3 regions of the Streptomyces sp. NBC_00490 genome follow, and region 1 is predicted to be linked to each of the others. Evidence: riboswitches for the same ligand, from Rfam matches in the RefSeq annotation. Region 1 holds a riboswitch; each other region holds the start of a gene.
What was found. Region 1 has a riboswitch for cyclic di-AMP ahead of OG381_RS23000 (M23 family metallopeptidase). Riboswitches for the same ligand answer to the same signal wherever they lie in the genome.
Positions count from the first base shown of each region.

Region 2: it holds a riboswitch for cyclic di-AMP, as region 1 does, so the genes downstream of both, OG381_RS28435 (C40 family peptidase) here and OG381_RS23000 (M23 family metallopeptidase) in region 1, are expected to answer to the same signal.
Region 3: it holds a riboswitch for cyclic di-AMP, as region 1 does, so the genes downstream of both, OG381_RS33925 (M23 family metallopeptidase) here and OG381_RS23000 (M23 family metallopeptidase) in region 1, are expected to answer to the same signal.

Region 1 covers NZ_CP107869.1:5,095,252-5,098,612, forward strand. The annotation lists gene OG381_RS22995 (aldo/keto reductase) at 1-709, opposite strand, end outside; gene OG381_RS23000 (M23 family metallopeptidase) at 867-1,928, opposite strand; cyclic di-AMP (ydaO/yuaA leader) riboswitch at 1,940-2,097, opposite strand; gene OG381_RS23005 (PP2C family protein-serine/threonine phosphatase) at 2,342-3,361, opposite strand, start outside.
Region 2 covers NZ_CP107869.1:6,214,837-6,218,197, forward strand. The annotation lists gene OG381_RS28430 (hypothetical protein) at 192-788, shown strand; gene OG381_RS28435 (C40 family peptidase) at 809-1,972, opposite strand; cyclic di-AMP (ydaO/yuaA leader) riboswitch at 1,981-2,148, opposite strand; gene pcrA (DNA helicase PcrA) at 2,454-3,361, shown strand, end outside.
Region 3 covers NZ_CP107869.1:7,413,931-7,417,291, forward strand. The annotation lists gene OG381_RS33915 (M16 family metallopeptidase) at 1-1, shown strand, start outside; gene OG381_RS33920 (M16 family metallopeptidase) at 1-1,386, shown strand, start outside; cyclic di-AMP (ydaO/yuaA leader) riboswitch at 1,578-1,746, shown strand; gene OG381_RS33925 (M23 family metallopeptidase) at 1,760-2,536, shown strand; gene OG381_RS33930 (GntR family transcriptional regulator) at 2,724-3,361, shown strand, end outside.

The DNA.
Region 1 (3,361 bases):
CGGCACCGGCGGCGCGGGCGCCCTCCACCACCTCGCCCTCGCGGTACTTGCCGGTGAGGAACCCGGAGGCCAGCGCGTAGTACGGGACGGCGGCCAGTCCGGTCCGTTCGGCCAGGTCCTGGAGCTCGCCCTCGTACGTCTCGCGCGAGACCAGGTTGTAGTGCGGCTGGAGCGCCACGTACCGGGCCAGTCCCTCGCGCTCGGAGAAGGCGAGGGACGCCTCCAGGCGCTCGGCGGAGATGTTGGACGCGGCGATGTGCCGCACCTTGCCCGCCTTCACCAGTTCGTCGAGCGCGCCGATGATCTCCTCGACCGGCACTTCCACCTTGTCGAAGTGGGTGTAGTACAGGTCGATGTGGTCGGTGCCGAGGCGGCGCAGGGAGGCGTCCGCCGCCGCCTTGATGTTCGCGGCCGTCAGGCCCTGGAAGTCGGGGTGCTGGCTGACCTTCGTGGCGATCACGACGTCGTCGCGGTTGCCGCGCGCCTTGACCCACTTGCCGATGATGGTCTCGGACTCACCGCCGACGTTGCCGTCGACCCACGCGGAGTACGCGTCCGCCGTGTCGACGAAGTTGCCGCCCGCGGCCGCGTAGGCGTCGAGTACGGCGAAGGACTGTGTCTCGTCGGCGGTCCAGCCGAAGACGTTGCCGCCGAGGGAGAGCGGGAAGACCTCGAGGTCGGACGTGCCCAGCTTGCGAAGAGAAGTCATGTACGGGGTCAACGCCGGTGCGCGGACCGCTCTTCCGGAACGGCCGCAAAGTCTCCGTAAACAAGCGGAGGCAGGCGCTCCTGAACCGGTGACGGAAAAACCGGCGGCCCTGACGTCGGGGGGTGTGCGTCAGGGCCGCCGGTGGATCAAGAAAAACTCAGGGGGTGAGCCCCTTGCTCCGCAGCCACGCCATCGGGTCGATCCCGGTGGACGCGCCGCCCGAGTGGACCTCGAGGTGCAGATGCGCGCCGGTGACGTTGCCGGTCGCACCCACGCGCCCGATCACATCACCGGTGTTGACCTTCTGGCCCACGCTGACGCTGATCGAGGACTGGTGGGCGAACCACAGCTCGGTGCCGTCGTCGAGGGTGAGGACGGTCTTGTAGCCGTACGACCCGTCCCAGCCGGCCTGCGTGATGGTGCCGCTGTGGATCGCCTTGATGAGCGTGCCCGTGGGAGCCGCGAAGTCGAGACCCGTGTGGTACCCGGAGGACCACAGGGAGCCGGCCTGACCGAAGGTCGAGGTGATCGTGTACGAGGAGGTCGGCAGCGTGAACTGCTTCGCCAGCGCGGCGAGCCGCTTGGCCTCGGCGGCCTTCTCGGCCTCCGCCTCCGCCTTCTTCTTCGCCTCGGCGGCGTCGTCCGCGGCCTTCTTCAGCGCGGCGGCCTCGGCCTTGGCGGCCTCGTCGGCGAGGGCGCTCTGCGTGGCGAGCTGCGTCTTGTTCTCGACCTGCGTCTGCTGGCTCTCGGCCTGCGCCATGATCCGGTTGCGCAGCGTCTCGCCTGCGCCGGTGCCGGAGTCGGAGAGGCTGACCTGGGTCTTGTCCGTGACGGCCGTGGCGGCGGCCGTGGGGGCCGCGGCGAGGTCGCTGAGCGCGGTGGCCGAGCCCTGCGGTGCCTCCTCCTCGCCGGACACGAACGGAAGGTCGGGCATCGAGATGGAGACCGGCGGCTTGCCGGTGTTGGCGCTGGCCATGCCGGCCCCGCCGACGGCGGCTATGACACCGACGCCCAGGACGGTGGAGCTGCGGGCGAATCCCCCGCTGCGCTGCTTGGCGACCCGATGCTTGCCACGGACCGGTCGGATGGAGTCCTCGTTGGGATTCCACTCCTCCCGCGGACCCTCGTCGTGGTGGTAGCTGCCGTAGCCGAAGACATCGGTGGTGCTGCGCTGGCTCGGCACGTACGGGGCCTCGGGGGCAGGCCGGTTTGACGCCACGTGGGCGTGCTCCTTTCCTTCCTTCTCGCCTACCGGGTTAGCTGACGGGTTCGGAGCAGGAAGGTCTCCTACGCGCGTATACCGGCCGTGAGTTCACGGCGGCATCCGCGCGATTCACCCCAGGGTGGTGGTTCCCCGGCTCCCTTGCGGGATTAAGCGCGTGAGCACGGAGCCGTCTCTTGTGACGGCTGGGACGACCGCGCTGCGTTATCGAACGTTAATAGACCCGGACCATGGATTCCAAGCTGTTCTGCTTGATCATTAACCTTTTTCCGCTGGACGTACGGGTCCATGAGCGGTGAAAAACGGGCGAGTTGACCGCCCTCCGGTAAACTCACAGGTATTGACTGTATGTCAGTTGTTATGCGGAGGGCACTCACCCGATCACCCCACGTGATAAAGCCCCCCAACGGTCACGGCCGTCGTACGGCGAGCAGCGCCATGTCGTCCGTCATGCCGCCCCCCGTGTGCCGGCGCACCTCCCCGGCGAGCGCGGACAGCAGTGCCCCGGGAACCCGGAAGGCGCGTCCCGCGAGCCGTGCCGCCGGATCGTAGAACTCCCCGTACCGGTCCCGCGCCTCGGACAGCCCGTCCGTATACAGCAGCAGCGTGGCCCCGCCCGGGAAAACCGCCTCCTCCGCGCGGTCGGGCCAGCTCCCCAGCTCGCCCATGCCCAGCGGCAGCGCGGGCTCGGCGGCGGGCAGCGCCCGCACGGTGCCGTCGGGGCACAGCAGCAGCGGCGGCGGATGGCCGCGGTTGAGGACCCGCACCACCCCGTCGCCGTGCGGCAGTTCGGCGAGTACGACGGTGGTGAACCCCTCGACGGCGTCGAGCCCCTCGCGTCGCCTGCCCTCGCGCGCCAGCGCCCGCTCCAGCCGCCGCGCGACCGCCTCCAGCGTCGGCTCCTGCTCGGCGGCCTCCCGGAACGCCCCGATGACGACGGCAACCGCGGCCACCGCCCCCATGCCCTTCCCTCGCACGTCCCCCACCACCAGCCGCACCCCGTACGGACTGTCCTGCACCGCGTAGAGGTCCCCGCCGATGAAGGCGTCCCGCTGCGCGGCCTCGTACCGGACCGCGATGTCGAACCCGCCGATCCGGTCGTCGGGCTCGGGCAGCACCGCCCGCTGGGCGGCCTCGGCGATCTGGCGCTGGGAGGCGAGCCGCTGGTCGCCGCGGAGCACGACCCGGTTGAGGACGGCGGCCAGCACGGCGACGACCGCCACGGTGAGCGCCTCGGTGAGGGTGTCGGCGTCCAGCCGGAAACCGAACCGCATATGGACGGCGAAGGCGGCGATCAGGGCCACCGCCCCGGCGACGACGGTGCCGAGCAGTGGGTAGAGGGGCGCGGCGACCAGGGGGGCGGCGGTGAAGAAGGGGATCGCGGTGAAGTCCCGGGGGGTCAGGACGTCGTAGAGGACGCCACCGACGAT
Region 2 (3,361 bases), 1.1 Mb from region 1:
CGGGCGCAGGCACGGGAGGGGGCGCGGCTCGGTGGGGAGGTGTCGGGAGTGAATGGCAGATGCGTCCCACCCCGGATCGCACCGAAACCCTCCCACCTGGGCGTTTACCGCCCGACGCCGGGACAGATCTGCCGGTCGTCTGAGTAGCTCCGCTCATGACAACCCCCGGCGTCGGGCGGCAGACTCTGGGCATGGCTCTCAGACGATCAGTTGCCCTCGCCCTTGTGGCGGTCGCCCTCACCGCATGCGGGAGTCAAAGAGGTGGGGCGGCCGATGGAGCCGGTGCCGCGGGGGCGGCCACTCCGACCCCCTCCTATCCGCCCCCGCCGAAGTGCGCGCAGTCCACGGCGACGCCCACCGCCCTGCCTTCCTCCCCCTCACCCTCCGCCCCGGACGGAGGGCGGCAGGACGGGCCCGGGGACGCTCCTCCCAACTACGCCGACAACCACGCGTACCGCATGCGGGCGTCCTTGAGCGCCGAGCAGCAGGCCGGCGGGCAGGCGTCGGCCGAGCTGATCCTGGCGGAGCTGGCGAAGGTCCGGAAGGAGGGCGGATCGGGGGAGTTCGGTGTCTTCGACGACGAGCGGGTCGAGGCGGCGCTGCGGCGGGTCGGGTGCGGTGAGAAGCACGGCGTCTCCGTCGGGAACGGGTACTACGCCGTCTACACGGGCGTGGTGTGCGTCTCCGGACGGGTGACGAAGGACGAGCTGACCGGCGAGGTGCACGGCGTCTACGCCGAGCCCCAGCCCGGCGAGGGGCCCTGCGTCGAGAACCGGGGCGGTCACTGACGCCAGGGCCCTGCCGCGGATCAGGCCGGACGTACGACGCTGTGGATCGCCGACTCGCCGTCGTAGTAGATGGACTCCTCGCGCACGTACGCCCCCGGCTTCGGCGCGTGGATCATCTTGCCGTTGCCGATGTAGAGGCCGACGTGGGTGACGTCGTCGTAGAAGAAGACGAGGTCGCCGGGCCGGGCGCCCGCGAGGGTGACCGTGGTGCCGGCGTTCACCTGGTCGTAGGTGGTGCGGGGGAGGGAGATGCCGGCGGCGTTCCAGGCGGCCTGCGTGAGGCCGGAGCAGTCGTAGGAGTCGGGGCCGGTGGCGCCCCAGACGTACGGCTTGCCGACCTGCGAGCGGGCGAAGGCGAGGGCCTTCTCGGCCTTCGTGGCGTACGAGGAGTCCGAGACCTCCGAGGCTTCCGAGGTGGACGACGAGCTGCCCGCCGACTCCTCGGCCGCGGCCGCCTCCTGCGCCGCCTTCTGCTCGGCCGCCTGCTGCTTCGCCAGCTCGGCGGCCTTGCGGGCGGCCTCCTCCTGCTTCTGCTTCTCGATCGCCGCGAGGCGCGCCTTCTCCTCGGCGGTCAGCTGCGACAGCAGCTCGCGCGCGGCGGACAGCTTCCGCTGGACGGTCGCCTTGGCGGTCTTCAGATCGCCCTGCGACTCGGAGAGCGTCTCGAGGCTGTCGGTGGCCTCCTGGCGCTTCTTCAACGTCGCGGACTGCTCGGTGACGTAGTCGTCGACCGCGTCCTTCTGACGGGACGTCATACGGCCCATCAGCTGCGTCTGGTCGAAGTAGTCCTGCGGGGAGTCCGCGAGCAGGAAGGTCGCGGTGTCGGGCGCGGAGGCGCCGGTGCGGTACTGGGCCGCGGCGAAGGTGCCGAGCTCCTCGCGGGCCTCGTTGAGCTTCTGGGTGCGCTGGGCGACGTCGTCGAGGAGGGTGTCGACCTCCTTGCGCTGCTTGGAGGTCTTCTCCTTGGCCGAGTTGTACTTCTCGGTCGCCGACTCCGCCTGGCGGTAGAGGTCGTCGACCTTCTTCTCGACTTCCTCGATGCTCGGCTTGTCATCGGTCGAGGGCGCGGCGGTGGCCGTCTGGGAGAGCAGGGCCACGGAGGTGAGGGCGGCCGTGGCGAGAGCGGGGGTGCGTATGCCGGCTACGCGCGTACCCGGGGGAGGCGGCTTGCGGTGCGACGCCAAGGTCGGCGACTCCTTCCATGCTCCGCCTACCGAGTTAGCTGTCGGGTTCGGGCGGGTGGTTCGGAAGGGTTGCCCTACGGCCCTTCCCGGGAAGGGAGTCGGCCGATTCACCCCAAGTTCGGTGGGTCCCCGGTTCCGGGTGCGCGGCGGCGGTCCGGATTCGGCGGAGGCCGCGCGGCCCGGCGACGTTCGCCGGTGGGGGTCGTACGGCCTTCCGGAACGGTAGCCAACGGGTGTGGCCCCTGTGAAGGTTGATGTCCGATAGGCCCGATACATTTTCGTGACCTTGGATCAGGGCGTTGCTCGCGTTGGTGCATACGGAGTGATCTGCGCCGACTTGTGCGCATTGTGGGCGCAAGGTAAACATCTCCGCCCGTTCCGTCGCGAAGCGTGGCGGGACGGTGATGGAGGGTGACGGGACCGGCCCATGTTCTCGGGGCGGCGGCGGGGTGTCAGTGGGGAGCCCTAGACTCGGAGAGCGATGAGCAGCCTCTTTGACGACAGCTTCCTGGCGGACCTCCAGGCCCCTAAGGGCCGCGAGGAAGAGCCCCCGCCACCGCCCGAGGACGAGCACGTACCGGAACCCGTTCCGGACGACCTGTTCGGCGGCAGGTTCGACGTGCCGCCGGACCGGGACGCGTACTACCGCGACGGTGCCCCGCGCCCCGTCCTGGACGCGGCCGCGCTCATCGAGGGTCTCAACGAGAACCAGCGCGCGGCCGTCGTCCACTCCGACACCCCGCTGCTCATCGTGGCCGGCGCCGGCTCCGGCAAGACGCGGGTGCTCACCCACCGCATCGCCTACCTGCTGGCCGAGCGGAATGTCCACCCGGGCCAGATCCTCGCGATCACCTTCACCAACAAGGCCGCGGGCGAGATGAAGGAGCGCGTCGAGCAGCTCGTCGGCCCGCGCGCGAACGCGATGTGGGTGATGACGTTCCACAGCGCGTGCGTGCGGATCCTGCGGAGGGAATCCAAGAGGCTCGGCTTCACGTCGTCGTTCTCGATCTACGACGCGGCCGACTCCAAGCGTCTGATGGCCCTGGTCTGCCGAGACCTCGACCTCGACCCCAAGCGCTTCCCGCCCAAGTCCTTCAGCGCCAAGATCAGCAACCTCAAGAACGAGCTGATCGACGAGGAGGACTTCGCCGCCCAGGCCACCGACGGCTTCGAGAAGACCCTCGCCCAGGCCTACACCATGTACCAGGCGCGGCTGCGGGAGGCCAACGCGCTCGACTTCGACGACCTGATCATGACCACGGTCAATCTGCTGCGCGCCTTCCCGGACGTCGCCGAGCACTACCACCGCCGCTTCCGGCATGTCCTCGTCGACGAGTACCAGGACACCAACCACGCCCAGTACACGCTGGTCCGCGAGCTCGTGGGGAC
Region 3 (3,361 bases), 2.3 Mb from region 1:
ACCGAGCTCGCCACGATGGAGTTCCACCCCCGGCCGCAGGCGGGCGAGGCGCGGCCGTGGGCCTTCCCGGCCCCCGAGCGCGGCACGCTCGACAACGGCCTGACGGTCCTGCGCTGCCACCGCCCCGGCCAGCAGGTCGTCGCCGTCGAGGTCCTTCTCGACGCCCCGCTGGACGCCGAGCCGGCCGGCCTGGACGGCGTCGCCACGATCATGGCGCGGGCCTTCTCGGAGGGCACCGACAAGCACACCGCCGAGGAGTTCGCCGCCGAGCTGGAGCGGGCCGGCGCCACGCTCGACGCCCACGCCGACCACCCCGGCGTACGGCTGAGCCTGGAGGTCCCGGCGTCGCGTCTGCCCAAGGCGCTCGGTCTGCTGGCCGACGCCCTCAGGGCGCCCGCGTTCGCGGACAGCGAGGTCGAGCGCCTCGTCACCAACCGCCTCGACGAGATCCCGCACGAGCTGGCCAACCCCTCCCGCCGGGCCGCCAAGGAGCTCTCCAGGACCCTGTTCCCGGTGGACCTGCGCATGTCCCGCCCGCGCCAGGGCACCGAGGAGACCGTCCGGAACATCGACTCCGCGGCCGTACGCGCCTTCTACGAGAAGCACGTCCGCCCGGCCACCGGCACCGTCGTGGTCGTCGGTGACCTCACCGGCATCGACCTGGACGCGCTGCTCTCCGACACCCTCGGCTCGTGGACCGGTTCCCAGGCCGAGCCGCGTCCGGTGCCGCCGATCACCGCCGACGACACGGGCCGTGTCGTCATCGTGGACCGCCCCGGTGCCGTCCAGACGCAGCTGCTGATCGGCCGGATCGGCGCCGACCGGCACGACCGGGTGTGGGCCGCGCAGGTGCTCGGCACGTACTGCCTCGGCGGCACCCTCACCTCCCGCCTGGACCGCGTCCTGCGTGAGGAGAAGGGCTACACCTACGGCGTGCGCTCGTTCGGGCAGGTCCTCAGGTCCGCCCCCGACGGGACGGGCGCCGCGATGCTCGCCATCAGCGGCTCCGTCGACACCCCGAACACCGGTCCGGCCCTGGAGGACCTGTGGACGGTGCTGCGCACCCTCGCCGCGGAGGGGCTGACCGACGCCGAGCGGGACGTCGCCGTGCAGAACCTCGTCGGCGTGGCCCCGCTGAAGTACGAGACCGCGGCGGCCGTCGCGAGCACGCTGGCCGACCAGGTCGAGCAGCACCTGCCCGACGACTACCAGGCCACGCTGTACCGGCAGCTCGCCGCGACCGGCACCGTGGAGGCCACCGCGGCGGCCGTCAACGCCTTCCCGGTGGACCGGCTGGTGACGATCCTGGTCGGCGACGCGTCGGCCATCAAGGCGCCCGTGGAGGCCCTCGGGATCGGTGAAGTGAGCGTCGTGTCCGCGGAGTAGCGGCACGCGCGTGAAGGGGCCCTGGTGACTGACGCGTCACCAGGGCCCCTTAATGTCCGAATTAGGGGAGAGGTTGCCTGTCTGCCCTGTGGCATGCGCTACAAAACCCCTGATCCGTTTGGGGATTGAAAGTCGTCCCGCTTAGCGTCATCCGGGCTGTTCGTCAGGCAGTGCGCCGCGCCCGCGGCACCGGACAGCCATCGCCGAGTCCCCGTACGGCGCGAGCCAGGGGAGCCGGGGACCCACATTCATGTAGTCCCTGGGGTGAATCGGACGCCCGCGCGCGCAGCGAGGGGGTCCGTAGGAGACCTTCCTGCTCCGAACCCGTCAGCTAACCCGGTAGGCGAGAAGGAAGGAAAGGACCAGCCACCACATGGCGTTCACGCGCGCCACCGGGAAGCACCGTCGTCCCAGCAGGATGAAGCGCACCACCGCCCACGTGGCGGGGGTCGCGGCCCTCACCACCACCGGCGTCATCGGCACCCTCGCTGCCCCGGCCCTCGCAGCGGAGCCCGCGGCCGAGCAGACCGGCCTCACCCCGGTCGTCACCATCGGCGACTCGGTCGCCGCCCAGATCGACGCCCAGGCCGAGGCCCAGCAGCAGGCGGCCATCGAGGCCGCCGAGCAGAAGGCCCGCCAGAAGGCCGAGGAGGCGGCGCTCAAGAAGGCCGCCGCCAAGGCCGAGAAGGAGCGCGAGGCCAAGGAGCGCGTCGCCCGCGCCGCCGCCGAGCGCAAGCGCCTCAACAGCTATGTCGCCCCGATATCCGGCTCGTACATCTCCACCGGCTACAAGGCCGGCGGCGGCGTCTGGTCCTCCGGCAGCCACACCGGCGTCGACTTCCACGCCGCCACCGGCACCTCCGTCCACGCGGTCGGCTCCGGCACGGTCGTCGAGGCCGGCTGGGGCGGGTCGTACGGCAACAACGTCGTGATCAAGATGAACGACGGCACGTACACCCAGTACGGGCACCTGTCGTCCATCGGTGTCTCGGTGGGCCAGACGGTCACCCCGGGCCAGCAGATCGGCCTCTCCGGCGCGACCGGCAACGTCACCGGGCCGCACCTGCACTTCGAGGCCCGCACGACCGCGGAGTACGGCTCGGACATCGACCCGGTCTCCTACCTGCGTTCGCATGGCGTGAACGTCTGACGACGGACCGCGAGATCTTCTGAAACCCCGGCTCACCGAGCCGGGGTTTTGCCGTTTCTGTCGCCCTGTTGTCCAAAAAATATCCATGGATTCCGGCCCGCCATCGGAAATTCCCGCTCTTTGCAATAGAGTCACTGAACACACGTCAATCATCGACGTTTCACGGGGATTAAGGCGGAGGTCGGTCATGCGTATTCCGGCGCACTCGGTATGCACCGCGATCAGGGACGACATCGTCGCCGGTGTCTACGAGCGCGGCAGCCGCCTCACCGAGGAACTCCTCGCCCGTCGCTACGGGGTCTCCCGTGTTCCCGTCCGGGAGGCGCTGCGCACCCTGGAGGCCGAGGGCTTCGTGGTGACGCGGCGCCACGCGGGCGCGTGCGTGGCCGAACCGACCGAGCAGGAGGCCGCCGACCTGCTGGAGATGCGGATGCTCCTGGAGCCCCTGGGCGCCTCCCGGGCCGCCCAGCGGCGCACCGAGGCGCACCTGAAGGTCCTGCGCGGTCTGGTGAGGCTGGGTCAGGAGCGGGCCAGGCGGGGCAACAGCGATGACCTGCGGTCCCTGGGCGGCTGGTTCCACGAGACGCTCGCCCAGGCCTCCGGCAGCCCCGCGCTGACCTCGATGCTGACCCAGCTGCGGCACAAGATCTCCTGGATGTACGCCGTGGACGCCCCGGTCAGCCCCGTCGAGTCCTGGGCGGAGCACGGCGCCATCGTCGACGCCGTGGCGCGCGGCGACGGGGAGCGCGCGCGGGCGGTCACCGCTCTGCACACCGAGCGCTCGACCGCCGCGCACCGGCTCCGATTCAACGGCGCGGGAGATCG